DNA from 4 places in the Burkholderia sp. BCC1999 genome. Region 3 is predicted to be linked to each of the others. Evidence: predicted binding sites of a transcription regulator. Region 3 holds the regulator's gene; each other region holds the start of a gene.
What was found. The regulator LexA, encoded in region 3, represses DNA repair genes until DNA is damaged. The targets are predictions, from matches to a motif close to ACTGTATNNNNATACAGT.
Positions count from the first base shown of each region.

Region 1: the regulator LexA is predicted to act here: its motif matches at 2,898-2,915, upstream of U5809_RS10720 (DUF2471 family protein).
Region 2: the regulator LexA is predicted to act here: its motif matches at 2,704-2,721, upstream of imuA (translesion DNA synthesis-associated protein ImuA).
Region 4: the regulator LexA is predicted to act here: its motif matches at 3,484-3,501, upstream of recA (recombinase RecA).

Region 1 covers NZ_CAJPHP010000006.1:190,835-196,240, forward strand. The annotation lists gene U5809_RS10710 (AraC family transcriptional regulator) at 1-295, opposite strand, end outside; gene U5809_RS10715 (NADPH-dependent 2,4-dienoyl-CoA reductase) at 371-2,404, shown strand; gene U5809_RS10720 (DUF2471 family protein) at 2,430-2,840, opposite strand; gene U5809_RS10725 (LysR family transcriptional regulator) at 2,978-3,871, opposite strand; gene U5809_RS10730 (NAD(P)H-dependent oxidoreductase) at 3,958-4,743, shown strand; gene U5809_RS10735 (hypothetical protein) at 4,873-5,406, shown strand, end outside.
Region 2 covers NZ_CAJPHP010000024.1:60,234-65,639, forward strand. The annotation lists gene U5809_RS28360 (error-prone DNA polymerase) at 1-538, opposite strand, end outside; gene U5809_RS28365 (DNA polymerase Y family protein) at 545-2,050, opposite strand; gene imuA (translesion DNA synthesis-associated protein ImuA) at 1,983-2,690, opposite strand; gene U5809_RS28375 (ABC transporter ATP-binding protein) at 2,961-3,755, opposite strand; gene U5809_RS28380 (ABC transporter permease) at 3,757-4,653, opposite strand; gene U5809_RS28385 (ABC transporter substrate-binding protein) at 4,790-5,406, opposite strand, start outside.
Region 3 covers NZ_CAJPHP010000012.1:122,718-128,123, forward strand. The annotation lists gene cysW (sulfate ABC transporter permease subunit CysW) at 1-874, opposite strand, end outside; gene cysT (sulfate ABC transporter permease subunit CysT) at 871-1,764, opposite strand; gene U5809_RS19050 (sulfate ABC transporter substrate-binding protein) at 1,886-2,923, opposite strand; gene lexA (transcriptional repressor LexA) at 3,188-3,835, shown strand; gene U5809_RS19065 (hypothetical protein) at 3,862-4,197, shown strand; gene U5809_RS19070 (DUF2939 domain-containing protein) at 4,227-4,937, shown strand; gene U5809_RS19075 (universal stress protein) at 5,023-5,406, opposite strand, start outside.
Region 4 covers NZ_CAJPHP010000016.1:132,297-137,702, reverse strand. The annotation lists gene sucC (ADP-forming succinate--CoA ligase subunit beta) at 1-648, opposite strand, end outside; gene U5809_RS23355 (DUF2889 domain-containing protein) at 717-1,325, opposite strand; gene recX (recombination regulator RecX) at 1,472-2,341, opposite strand; gene recA (recombinase RecA) at 2,341-3,411, opposite strand; gene U5809_RS23340 (response regulator transcription factor) at 3,597-4,325, shown strand; gene U5809_RS23335 (sensor histidine kinase) at 4,343-5,406, shown strand, end outside.

The DNA of each region.
Region 1 (5,406 bases), on a different contig from region 3:
CGGTCGGCTTCAGCAGCAGCCCGAACGCGAGCCCGATGCCAGGATCGCCGCCGATCTCGATCGCATTGAGTACGAGCCGCCCCCATTGCGACGGCGCGACGCGCGCGTCCGGTTCGGCCAGTACCGCGTCGCGCAGGCCGGTGCCGGCACGCACGGCGGCCAGGTCGACGCCGCGGGCGGCCAGCGCCTGCAGCAGCAGGCGCGTATAGGCAACCGGAATCGTCGGCCGGCGCAGCCCGAGGCGGTCCTTGGCGAGTGGCGAAGTCATGTCGTTTTGGCCGGAAATGACAAGCATTATGGCTGTTTGCCCCCTCACGCTCAAGGCGGCGCGCGCCTACGATGGCAGGCATCGCTTATGGGCTCGACCATCATGAAAACCACCTTTCCCCACCTGCTCGCGCCGCTCGACCTGGGTTTCACGACGCTGAAGAACCGCGTGCTGATGGGCTCGATGCATACGGGCCTCGAAGACAGCCGCAAGACGCTGCCGCGGCTTGCCGAATATTTTGCCGAACGCGCGCGCGGCGGTGTCGGCCTGATCGTCACGGGCGGCTTCGCGCCGAACGTGGCCGGCTGGACCAAGCCGTTCGGCGGCACGCTGATGACGTCGGCCGCCGCGCGGCGGCATCGCGAGATCACCGACGCCGTGCATGCGGAAGACGGCAAGATCGCGCTGCAGATCCTGCATACGGGCCGCTACGGGTACCACCCGTTCGCGGTCGCGCCGTCGAAGATCAAGTCGCCGATCTCGCCGTTCGCGCCGCATGAGTTGAGCGCGCGCGGCGTCGAGCGGCAGATTCGCGCGTTCGTGCGGTGCGCGAAGCTCGCGCGCGAAGCCGGTTACGACGGCGTCGAGATCATGGGCTCCGAGGGCTACCTGATCAACCAGTTCATCTCGATGCATACGAACAAGCGCACCGACCAGTGGGGCGGATCGTACGAGAACCGCATCCGCCTGCCGATCGAGATCATCGAGCGCACGCGCGAAGCGGTCGGCCGCGATTTCATCCTGATCTACCGGCTGTCGATGCTCGACCTGATTCCCGACGGTAGTGACTGGAGCGAAACCGTGCAGCTCGCGAAAGCCGTCGAGCGCGCGGGTGCGACGATCATCAACACGGGGATCGGCTGGCACGAGGCGCGTGTGCCGACGATCGCGACATCGGTGCCGCGCGGCGCGTTCGCGTGGGTGACGAAGAAGATGAAGGGCGAGGTCGGCATTCCGCTCGTGACGACCAACCGGATCAACCGGCCGGAAGTGGCCGAGCAGATCCTCGCGGACGGCTGCGCGGACATGGTGTCGATGGCGCGCCCGCTGCTCGCCGATGCCGAATTCGTCGTCAAGGCCGCGCAAGGCCGCGCCGATGAAATCAACACCTGTATCGGCTGCAACCAGGCGTGTCTCGATCACGCGTTCAAGAACAAGGTCGCGTCGTGCCTGCTGAATCCGCGCGCGTGCCACGAGACGGAGCTGAAATACACGCCCGCGCAGCAGCCGAAGCGTATCGCGGTGGTCGGTGCGGGGCCGGCCGGGCTCGCCTGCTCGACCGTGCTCGCGCAGCGCGGCCACCACGTCGACCTGTTCGACGGTGCGTCGGAGATCGGCGGCCAGTTCAACATGGCCAAGCAGGTGCCGGGCAAGGAAGAGTTTCAAGAAGCGCTGAGCTACTTCGGCCGCCAGGTCGAGCTGACCGGCGTGAACCTGCACCTGAACCGCCGCGTCGATGCGAGCGACCTGATCGCGGGCGGCTACGACGAGATCGTGCTCGCAACGGGCGTCGCGCCGCGCGACCCGAAGATTCCGGGGCAGGACGGGCCGAACGTGCTCAGCTATATCGACGTGCTTGCGGGCAAGCGGCCGGTCGGCCGGCGCGTCGCGGTGGTCGGCGCGGGCGGGATCGGCTTCGATGTCGCCGAATATCTGGTGCAGGACGGCGAATCGCCGGCGCTCGATCTCGAAGAGTGGAAGGCCGAGTGGGGCGTGACCGACCCGGCCGCGACGCGCGGCGGCGTGACGCGTGCACAGGTGTCGGCCCCGGCGCGCGAGGTGACGCTGCTGCAGCGCAAGGCTGCACCGCTCGGCAAGGGGCTCGGCAAGACGACCGGCTGGATTCACCGCGCGACGCTGAAGATGAAGCAGGTGAAGATGATCGGCGGCGTGAACTACGAGCTGATCGACGCGCGCGGGCTGCACGTGTCGTACGGCGAGCAGCGCACCGATCACGAGCTGATCGAAGCCGACACGATCGTGCTCTGCACGGGGCAGGAACCGCAGCGCGCGCTGCTCGCGCCGCTGCAGGCGGCCGGGCGTTCGGTGCACCTGATCGGCGGTGCCGAACTGGCCGCCGAACTCGACGCGAAGCGCGCGATCGATCAGGGCGCGCGCCTCGCGGCGCGGCTGTAGCGGTACGGCGCGCGAGGCGCCGCCGTCACTCCATCTCGACGCGTTGCGTCTCGCGCTCTTCCGCTTCCAGCATCGCCTTGACGATCAGATAGACGGCGGGCAAATCGTCGTCGTCGCGCTTCCAGTCGACGGATTCCTCGACGTCCGCGGCGACCATCCGGCTGTCGCGCAGCCGGATGAAGGCGTCGACGACCATCGGATCGTTGCGGTTCAGGAAGCCGGAGTTCGAGAACGCCAGCTCCTCGACATTCAGCAGCGCCTGCCAGCTCATCGTGCGGACGGCGGCCGGATGGCTGCGGCGCCGCAAGCCGAGCGCCCGCTGCGCGGGGCCGCCGACGACACGCTGAAGATCGACGACCGCCTGCCGCGCGGCGCGCTCGAAGTGGACGGGGTTGAAGCCGGGTTGCTCGGGATCGAATGCGGATGACTGGAACATGGTCGCCTCACTAAAGACCGTCTCGGGGACGGAATTCGGGTCAAATGACGCAGAAACACTGTAAATATATACAGTGATTGGCGCACTTTCAAGCCCCCGATGACAGCAGATGGCAGCCGTCCGGCAACCGGGCCGTTTCAGACCGCTGCTGCGATGGTCTCCCGCAGCCACCGATGCGCCGGATCGCGATGCACGCGTTCATGCCACAGCATCGACATTTCATAGCCGGGCACCTCGACCGGTGCGTCCACCACGCGCAGCGCGGGCACGTCGCGCACCAGCCGCTCGGGCAGCATCGCGACGAGATCGGTGCTCGCGACAGCCGACATCACGAACAGGAAATGCGGCACCGACAGCACGACGCGCCGCGCCGCGCCGACTTTCGCGAGCGCTTCGTCCGTCACGCCGAAGAAGCCGCCGCCGTCGGGCGACACGATCACGTGTTCGAGCGTGCCGAACTGCGCGAGCGTCGGGCGCCGCTTCAGCTTCGGATGTCCGGCGCGGCCGATGAGCACGTAACGTTCGACGAACAGCGGCAGGCGCCGCATGCCCGCTGGCGACCCTTCCGTCGTGTGGAACGCCAGGTCGATGCCGTTCCGTTCGGCATCCTGCTCGATGCGCGGCGGCACGAGCTCGACGACGGCCAGCCGCGTGCCGGGCGCGGCCGAGCGCAGCATGTGCAGCGCGGGCAGCACGATCGTCGATTCGCCGTAGTCGGTCGCGGCCACGCGCCACGTGTTCGTCGCGGTCGCCGGATCGAACGGGGTGGCCGGAACCACCGCGCGTTCGACGGCTTCCAGCGCGTCCCGCAACGGCTCGCGCAGCGCTTCCGCACGCGCGGTCGGCCGCATTCCGCGCGGCCCCGGCAGCAGCAGCGGATCGCCGAACACGTCGCGCAGTTTCTGCAACTGCACGCTGACCGACGGCTGCGACATGTTCAGCTTCTCGGCCGCGCGCGTGACGTTGTGCTCGGCGAGCAGCACGTCCAGCGTGACGAGCAGGTTCAGGTCGAGTCGTCTGAGATTGTTCATGGCTATACCTGGAATATCAGGAATTCATTTCAAATATACCTTCGGCGGCGGCATCCTGCAGTCATTCAATCAACGGAGTGACGAACATGAATGTGCTGATCGTTTATGCCCATCCCGAACCGCGTTCGCTGAACGGCGCGCTGCGCGACTTTGCCGTCGAGCATCTCGAAGCGGCGGGCCACAGCGTGCAGGTGACGGACCTGTATGCGATGAACTGGAAGGCGGCGTTCGACGCGAACGACGTGACCGGTCGCGCGCCCGACGCGCGATTCGATCCGTCGCTGGACTCGAAGCATGCGTTCGCAACGGGCACGCAAAGCGAAGACATCGCGCGCGAGCAGGACAAGCTGAAGTGGGCCGATGCGGTGATCCTGCAGTTTCCGCTGTGGTGGTTCTCGATGCCGGCGATCATGAAGGGCTGGGTCGAGCGGGTGTATGCGTACGGGTTTGCGTATGGCGTCGGCGAGCATTCCGATACGCACTGGGGCGATCGCTACGGTGAAGGCTCGTTTGCCGGCAAGCGGGCGATGGTGATCGTCACGACGGGCGGGTGGGAATCGCACTACAGCCCGCGCGGCATCAACGGGCCGATCGACGACATACTGTTCCCGATCCAGCACGGCGTGCTGTATTACCCGGGGTTCGACGTGCTGCCGCCGTTCGTGATCTACCGCACGGGCAAGATGAACGACGCGCGCTTCGAGGAAACGCGTGCGGCGCTTGGCCGGCGTCTCGACGATCTGTGGACCGAGCAGCCGATTCCGTTCCGTCGGCAGAACGCAGGTGATTACACGATCCCGGCGCTGACGCTGAAGGACGGGATCGCGCCGGGGAAGGTCGGGTTTGCGGCGCATCTGGCGCATGAGTATTGATCGCGGGTCGCGCGGGCATGTCGACACGTGCGGCCGAATCAAGTAGTTTCCGGAGATCGACGCGATTCGTCTGCACAATGGGCCGGCACGGCCTGTACGGCGAATCGGTCTCGACGGAGAACAACAATCATGCCTTTCGAACCAACGGGCCAAACGGAGCCGGCCGAACACGACGATCGCGCCAGCCTGCTGATGGCACTCGAAGCAGGCGGCTATCTCACCGAGGAACACGCGGGGCGCGTCACGCAGCGTCTGAAGGACGCCCCGGCCGAGCTTCCCGATACCGATTCCGCCCGCACACTGCTCGACTGGCTGATCGCCGAGGGCTACACGACGTCGGACGCCGAGGCGAAAGCGACGCAGGCGCTGCTGGACGGCCACGCCATGGACGTCCGCGCGAAACTCATCCTGATGCAGATGCTGGAGGAGATCGATCCGCCCCGGTTCGAGCAGCGCCTGAACGAAACGGTCGCATCGATCCAGCGCGAGCAAAAGAAGAAGCAGATGCTGATCGGCTTCGGCGGCCTGGCTGCCGCGCTGGCCGTTGGCGCTTACCTGTTGTGGCCCGCATCGGCGCCCGCGTGCAGTGCGTCAAGCACGGTCAAGACGCTGAATTCGCTGATGTTCGACGCGCGCATGGACATGATGCGCAAGAACCCGATG
Region 2 (5,406 bases), on a different contig from region 3:
CGAGCCGCGCACGTTCGCCGAACGTCGTGCGAAACCACGCAACCTGTGCATCGAGCACGTCGGCCCGCACCGGGTACGCGGGCACGAGAATCGCGAAGCAATCGGGCATGCCGCGCAAGTGTGCGAACTTCGCAGGCGGCGCCGACAGCATCCGCGACGTCAGCGTGTAGGTCCCCTTCGGCGCTTCCATCCGCCGCCACGAAATCAGCTCGGAAAGATTGCCGTACCCCTCGCGATTCTGCGCAAGCAACACGAGCCCGAACGCACCGGGGCCCGGATCGTGGCCGGGCGCGACTTCATCCGGCGTGACGTCGAAGTACGAACCGATGACGAGCGGCAGCCCTTTCGCTTTCGCCGCGACGTGCATGCGCGGTGCGCCGGCGAGCGAGCATTCGTCGGTGATCGCGATCCCGCGATAGCCGAGTTCCGCCGCACGCTCGACCAGTTCTTCCGCATGCGACGCGCCATGCAGGAACGAAAAGTTCGAACGGCAGAACAACTCCGCGTAATCGGGCAGCCAGCTGAATTCCGCAACCATCTTCGTTCACCCGAACAAGCCGTGCAGGAACCAGTGCGGCTCGGACTCGCTCCCCGCCCGCTCCTTGAACACCCAGTAGCACGCCCCGGCCTCGTCCTGCGCAACGCAGTAATCGCGTGCAGCAAACTGACCGTCGAACCACCCGGCCTCGATCCGTTCCACCGACGACATCATCCTGAGCGGCGTATGAAATACCGGCCGGTCCCCGCGCATCAACAGCGGCAGCGGCTCGGCGAGCAGCCACGCGGGCCTCGGCGGCACCGCCGGCGGCCCGCCAGCCGGCTTGCCGGCCTGCGCATCGAGCGGCAGCCAGCGGTTCGCGGCCTCGGGCCGGTGATCGGCAACCGGGGCCGCACGCAATACGTTCTCCGCGCCCAGCCGCGCGACCAGTAATTCGAACAACCGCGCACGCGTCTCGCGCGTACCGCCCGGCTCCGGGAAGAGATCGTCGGCCGGCGGCGCGACCGATTCGACGCGCGTCGCCTTCAGGCGCACCGCGATCACCGCGGCCGGCAACTCGACGCGCGCGAGCCGCTCGCCGAGCAGCCGCATGAAATGCGCCTCGTCGCGCACGGGTGCGGCGAACGCGAGTTCGAGCGGTGTCGGCGGCACGGCCTGGCGGCCGCGCTCGTGTTCGAGATCGAACGTCATCGCGGCCAGCGACAGCTGCCGCGCGGCCAGCCAGCCGCACAGCTGCACGACGAGCCGTCGCGCGGCGAACAGCACGGCTTCCGCGTATTCGACGCGCTCCGGCAATTCGAGCCGCACGTCGAACACCGGCGGCACCGCCATCCACGCCAGCGGCTCGACCGCGTCGCCGTATGCGCGATCGAGCGCGGCCAGCAACGCGGGGCCGCAGCGGCGCTGCAACCCCGCGCGCGGCAGACCGCGCAAATCGGCGAGCGTGCGGCAGCCGAGGCCGTCGAACCAGCCCGCATACGGACGCGCATCGGGCAGCAGCACGCAGGGCAGCCGATCGAGCGAGCGGATGAGCGATGCATGGCCGGCAACGCGGCGGCGGATGCGTGCGCGCGCAGACGTACGCGCAAGCAGCCACGCGCCGCGCCCGGTCGGTGCGGCGGACAGGCGCGCCGCATAACCGAGCGCCGCGAGCGTCGCACGCACCTGGCGGCACAGCGACGGCAGGCCGCCGAACAGCCGCAGGCTCGAGCCGACGTCGACGATCAGCGTGGCTTCGTCGTCGAGCGCGACGCACGGCGAAAAGCGCAGCAACGCGAGCGCGACCGCGCGCAGCGCATCGGCCTCGCGCGCGGGATCGCGTTCGACGAGCTGCGTGTGCGGCGCGAGCGTGAGCACGCCGCCGCGCTTCATGCCCGCGCGCACGCCGTGCCGGCGCGCGGGCGCATCGGCAATCAGCACGACGCCTTGTTCGAGCACCGCGCAGCCTGCTTCGTCTGCTTCGCCTACGCCTTGCGCCGCGTCGTCAGACGGCGGCGGGGCGCACACGTCGAGCGGCAGGCGCGGCAGATGGATGCCGAGCAAGACGCGCATAGCGGCTCTCCACGATGGGCGACGGCAGGTCGAGCACGAGCGGCTCGCTGCGCGCGGGGCCGCGACGCTTGACGATGTCGAGCGACACGCCGCCCGGCACCGGATACAGCGCGACACGCAGCACGGCCGGCGACGGTTGCCGCGCAGCCGATAGCGGCCGCAGCATCACGAACAGCGTGTCGCCCGTGCGCGCGGCCGCGAGATGCAGGCGCCGCAGCGCATCGGGCCGCGCGTCCTGCCAGAGCAGCAGCGCGCCGCAACAGCCGGTCCTGAGCGCCTGCTCGGCGGCCCACAACGCATCGGTGCGGCTGCCGGCGCGCAGCCACAGCAGCGCGTCGGCCGGCACGCCGAGGCTGGCGAGCGCGGTTGCATGCGGCGATTGCGGCGGCGCGACGAGCGCGAGCGGACGCCGGGCGCTGACGGTGCGGGCCAGCGCGGGCGCGAGCAGCCGCATCTCGCCGCAGCCCGGCTGCGCGGCCAGCAGTTCGACGAGCCCGCCGACCGGCCAGCCGCCGCCCGGCAACTCGGCCGACAGCGGTGCGAAGCCGGTATCGATCGTGCGCGGGCCGCCGCGCGCGAGCTGGGAACCGCGCCAGAGCGACGGATGAAGGGATTCGGGAGAAATGGAGGATGCGAGCATGACGCCACCCACAACTGTATGGATATACAGTATATGGCAATGTGCTCGCGTCGCACAGCACCGGTGCGAAACCGGTTTTCATCAGAGGAAAAACGACGAGGAAGCCGGCGCGGCCGTCATGTTACGCCGCACCGCAGCGGGCGTGGCCGGATCGTGCCGCCCGAACGCGCTCCACCGCCATCCGGCCCGAATCGACGGGCCGGCACGCCAACCCGCCGGCGAACCGACACGACGCAGCACCCCGCACCGCGCCGGCCCGCCGGCTGCCCGTCAGCCGAGCAGCAATGCGTCGTCGTCGAGCTGCTCGTGGCGCACCTTCTCGAACATCTGCAGCAGGTCCGGCACATCGAGGCCCTTGCGTGCGTCGCCCGACACGTCGAGCACGACCTGCCCCTGGTGCAGCATCACCGTGCGGTCGCCGTAGTCGAGCGCCTGCCGCATGCTGTGCGTGACCATCATCGTCGTCAGCTTGCTCTCGGCGACGATGCGCGCGGTCAGCTCCAGCACGAACGCGGCCGTTTTCGGATCGAGCGCGGCCGTGTGCTCGTCGAGCAGCAGGATCCGCGACGGCCGCAGCGACGCCATCAAGAGGCTCACGGCCTGCCGCTGGCCGCCCGACAGCAGCCCGATCCGGTCGGTCAGCCGGTTTTCCAGCCCGAGGTTCAGGAGCCGCAGCTTGTCGCGGAACAGCTCGCGCGACGGCCGGTCGAGCGCCGCGCGGAAACCGCGCCGCACGCCGCGCGCCATCGCGAGCGCCATGTTCTCCTCGATCGTCAGCGCCTCGCAGGTGCCGGCCATCGGATCCTGGAACACGCGCGCGACGAGGTGCGCGCGATCCCACGCGGCCTTGCGCGTCACATCCGTGCCATCGATCGCGATACGCCCCGCATCGACCGGCTGGTCGCCGCTGACCGCATTGAGGAAGGTCGACTTGCCGGCGCCGTTCGAGCCGATCACCGCGACGAACTGGCCGTCGGGAATCTCGAGCGACAGCCCGCGCAGCGCGCGCGTCTCGATCGGCGTGCCGGGATTGAACGTGAGTTTGAGATCTTGTGCGGACAGCATGTCATGCCCCTCCGTTCTTGCGCGCGAACAGCTTCTTGCGCGTCGCCGGCAGCACCAGCGCGATCGTGACGAGCGCGGCCGTCACGAGGTTCAGGTCCTGCGCCTTCAGCCCGATGAATTCGCTGTTCAGCGCGAGCGCGATGAAGAAGCGGTAGACGATCGCGCCGAGCACGACCGCGAGCGTCGTCAGCACGAGCCGGCGCGCGGGCAGCAGCGTTTCGCCGATGATCACGGCGGCCAGCCCGATCACGATCGTGCCGATCCCCATCGAGATGTCCGCGCCGCCCTGCGTCTGCGCGAACAGTGCGCCTGCGAGCGCGACGAGCGCGTTCGACAGTGCCATCCCGGCGAGCGTCGCGCGGCCGGTCGCGATGCCTTGCGCACGCGCCATCCGCGGGTTCGCGCCGGTCGCGCGCATCGCGAGGCCGAGCTGCGACGAGAAGAACCAGTCGAGGCCGAGCTTCGCGACCACGACGACGATCGCGAGCAGCGCCGGGCGCAGCACGTAGTCGGGCATCCAGTCGGGCTGCAGCACGGTGAACAGCGTCGGCTCGGTGATCAGCGGCACGTTCGGCCGGCCCATGATCCGCAGGTTCACCGAATAGAGCGCGATCATCATCAGGATACTGGCGAGCAGATCCATGATCTTCAGGCGCACGTTCAGCCAGCCGGTGATGAAGCCGGCCGCCGCGCCCGCGACGATGGCGAACAGCGTCGACGTGAACGGGTCGTAGCCGGCCGAGATCAGCGTTGCGGCGACGGCGCCGCCGAGCGGAAAGCTGCCGTCGACGGTGAGGTCGGGGAAGTTGAGGATGCGGAACGAGATCAGCACCCCGAGGGCGACGAGACTGAAGATCAGGCCGATCTCCAGCGCGCCCAGAAACGAGAACAGAGACATGATGGGGAAATCCTGTTGCTTCCCGGCCGGACGTGTACGGCCGGGCGAAGCGAACGGGCGGCCCCGGGTGGGAGCCGCCCGTCCGGCGGTGTCGTTCAGGCCCGGATCGGACCCGCAAGCGCGGCGGTCGGGCCGCTTACTTGATGACCGTCTTCGCGTCCTTGAGCAGATCCGGCGACAGCGTCACGCCCTGCTTCGCAGCCGCGCCCGTGTTCGCGAACAACTCGAGGTTGCTGCTCGTCTCCGACGCGATCGCGCCCGGCTTCTCACCCTTCAGGATGCGCGCGACGACCTTGCCCGTCTGGCGGCCGAGGTCGCCGTAGTTGATGCCGAGCGCCGCGATGCCGCCGCGCTTCACGCTGTCGGTGTCGCCGGCGACGAGCGGGATCTTCGCTTCGTTCGCGACCTTCACGAGCGCTTCGTACGCGGACACGACGTTGTTGTCGGTGTTCGTGTAGATCACGTCGACCTTGCCGATCAGGCTCTTCGCGGCCGGGCCGATGTCGACGGTACGCGGTGCGGCCGCTTCCTTCAGCGTCATGCCCTGCTTCGCGAGGATCTCCTTGAGCTCCTTCACGACGACGACCGAATTCGCCTCGCCCGGGTTGTAGACCATGCCGACCGTCTTCGCATTCGGCACGACGCGCTTGATCAGCGCGACCTGGCGATCGAGCGGCAGCTTGTCGGACACGCCCGTCACGTTGGTGCCCGACGGGCCCCAGCCCTTCACGAGCTGCGCGGCGACCGGATCGG
Region 3 (5,406 bases):
CGGCGGCGAGATGACGCTCGGCGATCAGCTTCAGCGCGAGCGTGACGAGCGCGAGCAGCGCCAGCACCGACGCCACCGCGAACGCCGCCGCGAAGTTGTATTCGTTGTACAGGATCTCGACGTGCAGCGGCATCGTGTCGGTCACGCCGCGGATGTGGCCCGACACGACCGATACTGCGCCGAACTCGCCCATCGCGCGCGCGTTGCACAGGATCACGCCGTACAGCAGGCCCCACCTCACGTTCGGCAGCGTCACGCGGCGGAAGATCTGCCAGCCCGACGCGCCGAGCACGCGTGCGGCTTCCTCCTCGTCGGTGCCTTGCGCCTGCATCAGCGGGATCAGCTCGCGCGCGACGAACGGGAACGTGACGAAGATCGTCGCGAGCACGATGCCCGGCACCGCGAAGATGATCTGCACGTCGTGGTCCTGCAGCCACGGCCCAAGCCAGCCCTGCGCGCCGAACAGCAGCACGTACACGAGGCCCGAGATCACCGGCGACACCGAGAACGGCAGGTCGATCAGCGTCGTCAGCAGCGCCTTGCCGCGGAATTCGAACTTCGCGATCGCCCACGACGCACACACGCCGAACACCAGGTTCAGCGGCACGGCGATCACGGCGACGGTCAGCGTCAGCTTGATCGCCGACCACGCATCGGGATCGGCCAGCGATTCGAGATAGAAGCCGACGCCCTTGCGCAGCGCCTCGACGAACACCGCGGCAAGCGGCACGACGAGGAAGAACGCGAGGAACGCCATCGCGATGCCCGTGAGCAGCCAGCGCACGACGCGCGACTCGCTGACGGGGTCGAGCCGTTTCGTGGCGCGCACGGCCGGCGACTGGGTTTTCAGCACGACGGTGGCCTCCTGGCTCATTGCTGGCCTCCTGCTGCGACGGCGGTGACGGCGGCGGGCGCGGGGCCGCTGGCGCCCTTGCTCGTGCGACGCTGCAGATACCACTGCAGCGTATTGATCAGCAGCAGCATCAGGAACGACACGACCAGCATCACGACCGCCAGCGCGGTCGCGCCCGCGTAGTCGTACTGCTCGAGCTTCGTGATGATCAGCAGCGACGTGATCTCGGATTTCATCGGCACGTTGCCGGCGATGAAGATCACCGACCCGTATTCGCCGAGCGCACGCGCGAACGCGAGCGCGAAGCCGGTGAGGAGCGCCGGCAGCACGGCCGGCAGCACGACGCGGCGGAACGTCAGCCAGCGCGATGCGCCGAGGCATGCGGCCGCTTCTTCCTGCTCGCGCTCGAAATCCTCCAGCACCGGCTGCACGGTGCGCACGACGAACGGCAGCCCGATGAAGGTCAGCGCGACCAGCACGCCGGCCGGCGTGAACGCGATCTTGATGCCGAGCGGCGCGAGATACTGGCCGACCCAGCCGTTGGTCGCGTAGACGGCCGCGAGCGAGATGCCGGCGACCGACGTCGGCAGCGCGAACGGCAGGTCGACGATCGCATCGACGAGGCGCTTGAACGGGAACGTGTAGCGCACGAGCACCCACGCGACGAGAAAGCCGAACACGGCGTTGATCAGCGCGCCGCCAAGTGCGGACGTGAACGTCAGCCGGTACGACGCGAGCACGCGCGGCGACGTGACGGCGGTGACGAACTGGTCCCACGACAGCGTCGCGGTCTTCAGGAACGTGGCGGCGAGCGGGATCAGCACCACGAGGCTCAAATAGGCCACCGTGATGCCGAGTGTCACGCCGAAACCGGGCAGCGCGCTCGGCTTGCGAAAGGTGTACGTCGTCATCGGATGCTCTTGCTGGGTCGATGCTGCTCATGGGTCCGACGCAAACGCCGGCGCAGTGAATCGCGCCGGCGGGCCGTCAGGGATGCGGCGCGCTGCATGGCGCGCCGCTGTCGTTATGGCTTTACTGCGGCTTGTAGATCGAGTCGAACACGCCGCCGTCCGCAAAATGCGTCTTCTGCGCATTCGTCCAGCCGCCGAACGTGTCGTCGACCGTGTACAGCTTCAGCTTCGGGAACTGCTTCGTCAGTTCCGCCGGCACGTTCTTCGAACGCGGCCGGTAGTAGTTGCGCGCCGCGATCTCCTGGCCCTGCGGGCTGTACAGGAAATTCAGGTACGCGTCGGCCAGCTTGCGCGTGCCCTTCTTGTCGACCACCTTGTCGACGACCGCGACGGGCGGCTCGGCCAGGATGCTCACCGACGGCACGACGATCTCGAACTTGTCGGTGCCGAATTCCTTCACCGACAGGAATGCCTCGTTTTCCCATGCGATCAGCACGTCGCCGATCCCGCGCTGCACGAAGCTCGTCGTCGCGCCTCGCGCGCCCGAATCCAGCACGCCTGCGTTCTTGTAGAGCTTCGTGACGAATTCCTTGGCCGTCTGCTCGTTGCCGCCCGGCTTGTGCACGGCGTACGCCCATGCGGCCAGGTAGTTCCAGCGTGCGCCGCCCGAGGTCTTCGGATTCGGCGTGACGATCGAGATGCCCGGCTTGGTCAGGTCGTCCCAGTCCTTGATCCCCTTCGGATTGCCCTTGCGCACCAGGAACACGATCGTCGACGTGTACGGCGACGCGTTGTCGGGCAGGCGCTTCTGCCAGTCCTTGTTCACGAGCCCCTTGTTCGCGAGCGCGTCGATGTCGTACGCGAGTGCCAGCGTGACGACGTCGGCCTGCAGGCCGTCGAGCACCGAGCGCGCCTGCGCGCCGGACCCGCCGTGCGACTGCTTGAAGTTGACGGTCTCGCCCGTCTTCGCCTTCCACTCCTTGCCGAACGCCTGGTTGAAGTCCTGATACAGCTCGCGCGTCGGGTCGTACGACACGTTCAGGAACGTCGTATCGGCCTGGGCATGCGTCGCGACGCCCAGCGCCGCCGCCGCGCCCAGCGCGAGTGTTGCGATCAGGCGGCCCACTCCGCCCACCAGCCCCGTATTGCGCTTCGCCATCCTTGGTTCTCCAGTGTTGTCGGTATTGCGATGTCGGGCCAGTCTAACGAACGGGTTACATGATTAAAAATAATCGTTCTTCATTTTTTAATACTCAAAAGTGCTAACGCAGACGGGATGGACGGTTGCGGCAGATAAACCGCCGTCCGGACGTCGCGAAATCACGCCGGAACCGGCGTGATCGCGTCGAACCTCAAGTAACACTTGAAATTCCCGAAATACTGTATAAAAATACAGCTCACTGTCTATCCATACAGTTGAGCCATGACCAAACTCACCGCCCGTCAGCAGCAAGTGTTCGACTTGATCCGTCGCGCGATCGAGCGCTCCGGATTCCCGCCCACCCGCGCCGAGATCGCGGCCGAACTGGGCTTCAGCTCGCCGAATGCGGCCGAGGAGCACCTGCGTGCGCTGGCACGCAAGGGCGTGATCGAGCTGGCTGCCGGCGCGTCGCGCGGCATCCGCCTGCTCGGCATCGACGATGCCCCGCACCAGTTCACGCTGCCGCACGCCGGCCTGATGCAGTTGTCGCTGCCGCTCGTCGGCCGCGTCGCAGCCGGTAGCCCGATCCTTGCGCAGGAGCACATCTCGCAGCACTACGCGTGCGATCCCGCGCTGTTCACGAGCAAGCCCGACTACCTGTTGAAGGTGCGCGGCCTGTCGATGCGCGACGCCGGCATTCTCGACGGCGACCTCCTCGCCGTGCAGAAGCGCACGGAAGCGAAGGACGGCCAGATCATCGTCGCGCGTCTCGGCGACGACGTCACGGTCAAGCGCCTGATGCGCCGGCCGGGCGGTCTCGAGCTGATCGCGGAGAACCCGGATTACGAAAACATCTTCGTCAAGGCCGGCAGCGCGGAATTCGCGCTGGAAGGCATCGCCGTCGGGCTGATCCGCTCGGGCGAACTCTGACATTCCGTCTCGCTGAGGAGAACATCATGGAACGCCTTGCCCGCCTGCTGCCTTTCCGTCAATTCGGTCGCCTGCGTCATCTGCGCGGCCGGACGCCCTGCGCACCGCTCTCCGCGGCCGCGCCCGTGCAAGAAGAAGTCGCAGTCGATCGGCAGGCGTCCCTGCTGCCGTCGGCGCTCCCCGCGTTCGCGCGGGTATCGCTGAACGCCGGCCTGAATCACGCGGAACCCGCGCGCCGCGCGCCGGTGCGCGTCTATCACGGCCGTTCGCGCCTGATCATGGTCGGTACGATCGATGCTGTATGCCGGATGATCGACCGCTGCATCGCAGAGGAACGATCGGCTACGCCTGGCGGTCTCTGATTGCGGAACATCCCCGCACCGGAGGCAACGTGACTGGATCTTCGGGCCGCGCACGGCGGCTCAAGCCCCTGCTGATCATCGTGCTGGCCGTCGCCGTCGTGGCGGCGATCGGCTATGCGTACGCGTCACCGTATGTCGCGCTCGGTCGCCTGAAATCGGCGATCGACGCGCGCGATGCGCAGGCCATCAGCGAATATGTCGATTTCCCGTCGCTGCGCATCAGCCTGAAGCAGCAGGTCACGGAAGAGTTGATGCGCCGGATCGACGCGGTGAAGAAGAACAATCCGTTCGCAGTCATCGGCGCGCTGATCGGGTCCGCACTGGTCGGCCCGCTGGTCGATGCGTACGCAACACCGGAGGGTGTGGCCGCGCTGATGAGTGGGTTGCCGCCACGCGGCAATCCGGGAGAGCGCCCGCCCGACTGGTCGAATCAGCCGCAAGGCAATGCACCGGCAAACACGCCGGCCACACCGCAGGCCAATCCGGCACCGGCAAGCACCGCCGCTCCGGGCAACGACGCGGCGGCTGCGTCATCGCCGGCACCCACCTCTGCCACACCGGCCGGTGCGAACGATGCAACGCATGCGCCGCATCAGCAGCAAACCAGCGCGGGCTACCGGAATATCGACGAATTCGTCGTGACGTACCAGCGCAGTGCCGACGGCACGCGCTACGCGGCGGTATTTCACCGCTTCGGGCTGTTCTCGTGGAAATTGTCCGCGATCGACCTGCACGCGTAGCAGGCCGCGCGGTACCCGTGCCGCTGATGCGGCACGGCGCCTGACCTGCGCGCATCGCCGGTCGGGCCGTCATCGAATCATTCGATCATTTGCCGTTCGCCGTCGCGGCTTCCCGCTCGCGGGCGATTTCTTCCTTCTGCTCCTGTGCCGACGAACACGCCACCAGGATGCTGCAGTTCACGCGATCGAGCAGTTGCGTATTGCCCGACCCCATCCACCATCTCGACAGCCCGCTGCGGCAGCGGTGGCCGACGACGACGAGGTCAACCTTCAGTTCCGTCGCGAGATTCGCGATTTCGTCGATCGGATAGCCAAATGCGAAATGGCCCTCGGCCTGCACACCGCGCTCACGCAGCCAGTTCACGCCTTCCTGCAGGATTTCACGCGCGGTTTCCTCGAACCGTCCGCACGCGACATCGGTCAGCAGACCCGCGCTTTGCGCAATGCTCGAACGCATGTCGACGACCGA
Region 4 (5,406 bases), on a different contig from region 3:
GAACTTCGCGTCGAGTGCGGTGACCTTGCCGTCGCCGGAGACGTTCAGCGGGTTGATTTCAGCCAGCGATGCGTCGGTTTCCCAGAATGCCTTGTACAGGCCTTGCAGGATCGCGCGCGCTTGCGGGATCGAAGCAGCCGGCACGCCGATCTTCGCGGCGAGGTCGTCGGCCTGCGCGTCCAGCAGGCCCGTCGACGGCTCGACGATGACCTTGTGGATCAGTTCCGGATGCTTTTCGGCGACTTCCTCGATGTCCATGCCGCCTTCGCTCGAACCCATCAGCACGATCTTCTGCGAGATGCGGTCGACGACGAGGCTGACATACAGTTCCTGCTTGATGTCGGCGCCTTCCTCGATCATCAGGCGGTTGACCTTCTGGCCTTCCGGGCCGGTCTGGTGCGTGACGAGCTGCATGCCGAGGATCTGGTTCGCGTATTCGCGGACCTGCTCGATCGACTTCGCCACCTTCACGCCGCCGCCCTTGCCACGGCCACCCGCGTGGATCTGAGCCTTCACGACCCATACCGGGCCGCCGAGCTCTTCCGCCACCTTGACGGCTTCGTCAACCGAGAACGCCGGCTTGCCGCGCGGTACCGCGACTCCGAATTTCCGCAGGATTTCCTTACCCTGGTACTCGTGAATCTTCATGCGTGATTCCCTTCAGTCTGAGAGTTGGATGAAAAGTCGCTTAAGACGCTTCTTCGAATGATTTCCGTTCATTCCTTCGTGCTGCCATCACCGGGCAGATCCGGCCGAAGCGGGCCATACCACCGCGGGTAGTACTGCCGCACGACCTCGCCGTCGAACCGCAGCGCACGGCAGCGGCCGAGCTGGAAAGGCGGTTCGGCGTGCGCGCCGTCGTGATCCGGCCCTTCGCCGCCCTCCTCGCGCACGTTCCACACGTCACCGGCGAACGCCTGGATCGCTGCCGTCGGCAGCACGGCGCACAGTTCGGTGAGATGGGAGCAGCCTGCGACGCCGGCGAGCAGCCGGTTCGCGTTGCGGCGGAAATTGCGGAAGAGATTGAGCCCGATGAGGGCCCGATAGGCAGGAGGGGCGGATTGACAGTGACCGGGATAGGGCACCCATTCCGAAGACGCTTCGGCGTCGACGACATTGAGTTCACGATCGATAGTCACGCGCAGCCAGAGTTCGTGGATCGGCAGGCCTTGGGGCCGGATGCCCGACGCAAGCGCGACATCGCGCGGCTTGTGGTCGGTCAGGCAGGCTTCGATGTCCCACAAGCCGTCGCCGCGCTCGTAAGCTTCCGCTCGGATTGCGCGTCGATGTCGCAACTGACGGGGCACGGGCTCGGATAGCGGCATGCTGGAGGTTGAGGCCGAAGAGGAAAACCCATGGATTTTAGCATATTGGGTATTTGAGACAGTTTGACGCGACGGCGGGTATTCCCGCCTGTCCGGAGGTGGTTGCATTGCAGCAAAATCGCGCGCCACGCGCGCGACCGGACCGGTCAGTCGTCGATCAGGAAATCGTCGCCGACCTTCAGCAACTTCACGATGGTCGCGCTCGAGAAGCCGCGTGCGGCCAGAAAGCGCGCCTGCTTCGCACGCTCGGCCGGCGTTTGCGGCAGTGCACCGAATTTCTTGCGCCAGACGGCCTGCGCACGGGCCCATTCGGTCTCGCGCAGCTGCGCGTTCACTTCCTCGACGAGCGTGTCGCCCACTGCATGACGCTTCAGCTCGCTGACGATGCGCGCGACGCCGACACGCGATGCGCGGCGATGCACGAGGCTCTCGGCGAAGCGCGCGTCGGACAGCCAGCCTTCCTTCTCCAGCGCATCGAGCACCGGCTCGACCGATTCGTCTTCGCCGACGTAAGGCGCGAGCTTGCGCGCGAGTTCCGCGCGACTGTATTCACGCCTGGACAGATAACCGAGCGCGCGGCCCTTCAATGAACGTGGCGGTTTCGACGACTTGCGTTCGGCGGCGCCCGGCGTGTCGCTGGATGAAGTACCGGCAGACGCGCCGGACGCACGGCGCGTGCGGCGCGGATGCTGACTGCTGCGTGTATAGACGTCTTCCCTTGCCGGCGCTGAGGAATCGGCTGCGCGGTCACCGGGGAAGCTGACACCGGACACGCGACGGCGTGACCGGTCGTGTGCGTCGAACGATTCGTCGTTGTCGAACGGATCGTCCGGCGCGGTAATCTCAAACGAAACGAGGGCATCGTCGGATGCCCTCGTCGCGGTGCGGTTCGCGGCATGGCTGCCTGCGACCCGCCGGTCGGCGCCCGAGGATCCTGCTCGCCGGCCGGAACGACCCGCCGCTTCGGGCGCGTCGCTCTCCTCCGGCTTGCCAGCCTGACCTCGGCGCACAACCATCACTCTTCTTCGTCCAGCGCCTCGGCTTCGTTGGCTACGCCATCGGGCATGCTGACGACGCCGAGCGATTCGCGGATGCGGTTCTCGATCTCGCGCGCGATTTCCGGATTCTCGCGCAGGAATTCACGCGCGTTGTCCTTGCCCTGGCCGATCTTCTCGCCGTTGTAGCTGTACCAGGCGCCCGCCTTGTCGACGATCTTCGCCTGCACGCCGAGATCGATGATCTCGCCCTGACGCGAAATGCCTTCGCCATACAGGATGTCGAAGATTGCTTCGCGGAACGGCGGCGACACCTTGTTCTTGACGACCTTCACGCGGGTTTCGTTACCGATCACCTCGTCGTTCTTCTTGATCGAGCCGATCCGGCGGATATCGAGACGCACCGACGAATAGAACTTCAGTGCGTTGCCGCCCGTCGTGGTTTCCGGGTTGCCAAACATCACGCCGATCTTCATCCGGATCTGGTTGATGAAGATCACGAGGCAGTTGGTACGCTTGATCGTGCCGGTCAGCTTGCGCAGCGCCTGCGACATCAGGCGGGCCTGCAGACCCGGCAGCGAATCGCCCATCTCACCTTCGATTTCGGCCTTCGGCACGAGCGCCGCGACCGAGTCGATGACGATCATGTCGATCGAGCCCGAGCGCACCAGCGCGTCGGTGATTTCGAGTGCCTGCTCGCCGGTGTCCGGCTGCGAGATCAGCAGCTCCGGCACGTTCACGCCGAGCTTCGCTGCATATTGAACGTCGAGCGCGTGCTCGGCGTCGATGAACGCTGCGGTGCCGCCCAGCTTCTGCAGTTCGGCGATGACCTGCAGCGTGAGCGTGGTTTTACCCGACGATTCCGGACCGTAGATCTCGACGACCCGGCCACGCGGCAAGCCGCCGACGCCCAGTGCGATATCAAGACCCAGCGAGCCCGTGGAGACGACCTGGATATTCTCGGTCGCCTCGCCGTCGCCCATGCGCATGATCGACCCTTTGCCGAACTGCTTCTCGATCTGCGCGAGTGCGGCCGCCAGCGCCTTGCTCTTCTCGGCGGTCATCCCGGAGCCCTTCTTGCTATCTTCCATGAATCGTCCTTTGCTATGATGAGCAGCGTCTGTGAAAGGCGCGCCCGCTTTCAAGCGCCGCCGAATGCAGACACTGTATAAAAAAACAGTAGTTTATGCAAGCCCGCAATGCAGGGCGTTGTACACGAATAACTCCGGAGACAGCCGCGTCGGCGCGAACGCCCCGCCGGCAATCGGTCAGCAACATGCGAATCCTCATCGCCGAAGATGACAGCATACTCGCGGACGGCCTCACCCGGTCACTCCGCCAATCGGGCTATGCGGTCGATCACGTGAAGAGCGGCGTCGATGCCGACACCGCGCTGTCGATGCAGACTTTCGACCTGCTGATCCTCGATCTCGGGCTGCCGAAAATGTCCGGGCTCGAGGTGCTCAAGCGCCTGCGTGCGCGCAATTCCAACCTCCCCGTGCTGATCCTGACCGCCGCCGACAGCGTCGACGAACGCGTGAAGGGGCTCGACCTCGGCGCCGACGACTACATGGCCAAGCCGTTCGCACTCAACGAGCTCGAGGCGCGCGTGCGCGCGCTGACCCGGCGCGGCGCGGGCGGCGGCCCGACCGTCGTGCGCCATGGCTCGCTCGCGTTCGACCAGGTCGGCCGCATCGCGTATGCGAACGATCACGTGCTCGATCTCTCCGCGCGCGAACTCGGCCTGCTCGAAGTGCTGCTGCAGCGAATCGGCCGGCTCGTGTCGAAGGAACAGCTCGTCGATCACCTGTGCGAATGGGGCGAGGAAGTCAGCAACAACGCGATCGAGGTCTACGTGCACCGGCTGCGCAAGAAGATCGAACCGAGCGGCGTGCGGATCTCGACCGTGCGCGGCCTCGGCTACTGCCTCGAGAAGGTCGCGCCCGCCGCGCCGGCCGACACGACAGCGCCCCAGCCCGCGGTGGCCGGCACGCCGCTGCGCTGACACCGGGCGTCGCCGCGATGGCCACGCCGGCCCATTCCCGCCACCCGACCGGCGCGCCGTCGTCGGCCGCCGACGATGCGCGCGACGCGCGCTACGAGAACCCGTTCGCGCCGCCCGACGAAACCGAGTCGCCCGAGACACCGCGCCCGCGCTCGCTGTTCGGCGAAATCCTCGACTGGATGCTCGCGCCGCTGTTGCTGCTGTGGCCGATGAGCATCGCCGTCACCTACCTCGTCGCGAAGACGATCGCGAACAGCCCGTTCGACCGTGCGCTCGAAACCAACGCGTACGTGCTCGCCCGGCAGATTCATCCGGTGAACGGCGTGGCCGAGCTGACCTTGCCAGAACAGACGCGCGACTTCCTGCGCGCGGACAACGTCGACAGTGTTTACTTCCAGGTACTCGGCACGCGCGGCGAACTGGTCGCCGGGGAAGCCGACATGCCGCTGCCGCGCGACGAGGACCGCCCGCCGCCGGGCGTCGTCGTGTTTCGCGACGACCTGCTGCGCGGCAACGACGTGCGCGTCGCGTATACGACGGTCGCGCTGCCGCAATCGAGCGGCACGCAGCCCGTGCTCGTGCAGGTCGGAGAAACGCTCGACAAGCGCAACGCGCTCGCGAACGACATCATCAAGGGCGTGATCCTGCCGCAGTTCGTGATCCTGCCGCTCGCGATCCTGCTCGTCTGGTTCGGGCTGTCGCGCGGGCTCGCGCCGCTCAACGCGCTGCAGGCGCACATCCGCGCACGGCGGCCCGACGACCTGTCGCCCGTCGAGGCGCAGCGCGCGCCGCCCGAGATCGAGCCGCTCGTCACATCGTTCAACGACCTGCTCGCGCGTCTCGAACAGAACATGGCGCTGCAGAAGCGCTTCATCGCCGACGCCGCGCACCAGATGAAGACGCCGCTCGCGGGCCTGCGCACGCAGGCCGAGTTCGCGCTGCGCCACCCGGTCCCGCCCGACGTGCAGCGCTCGCTCGAACAGATCGCGACGAGTTCCGAGCAAGCCGCGCGGCTCGTCACGCAATTGCTGGCGCTCGCGCGCGCCGAAAACCGTGCGAGCGGGCTCATGTTCGAGCCGGT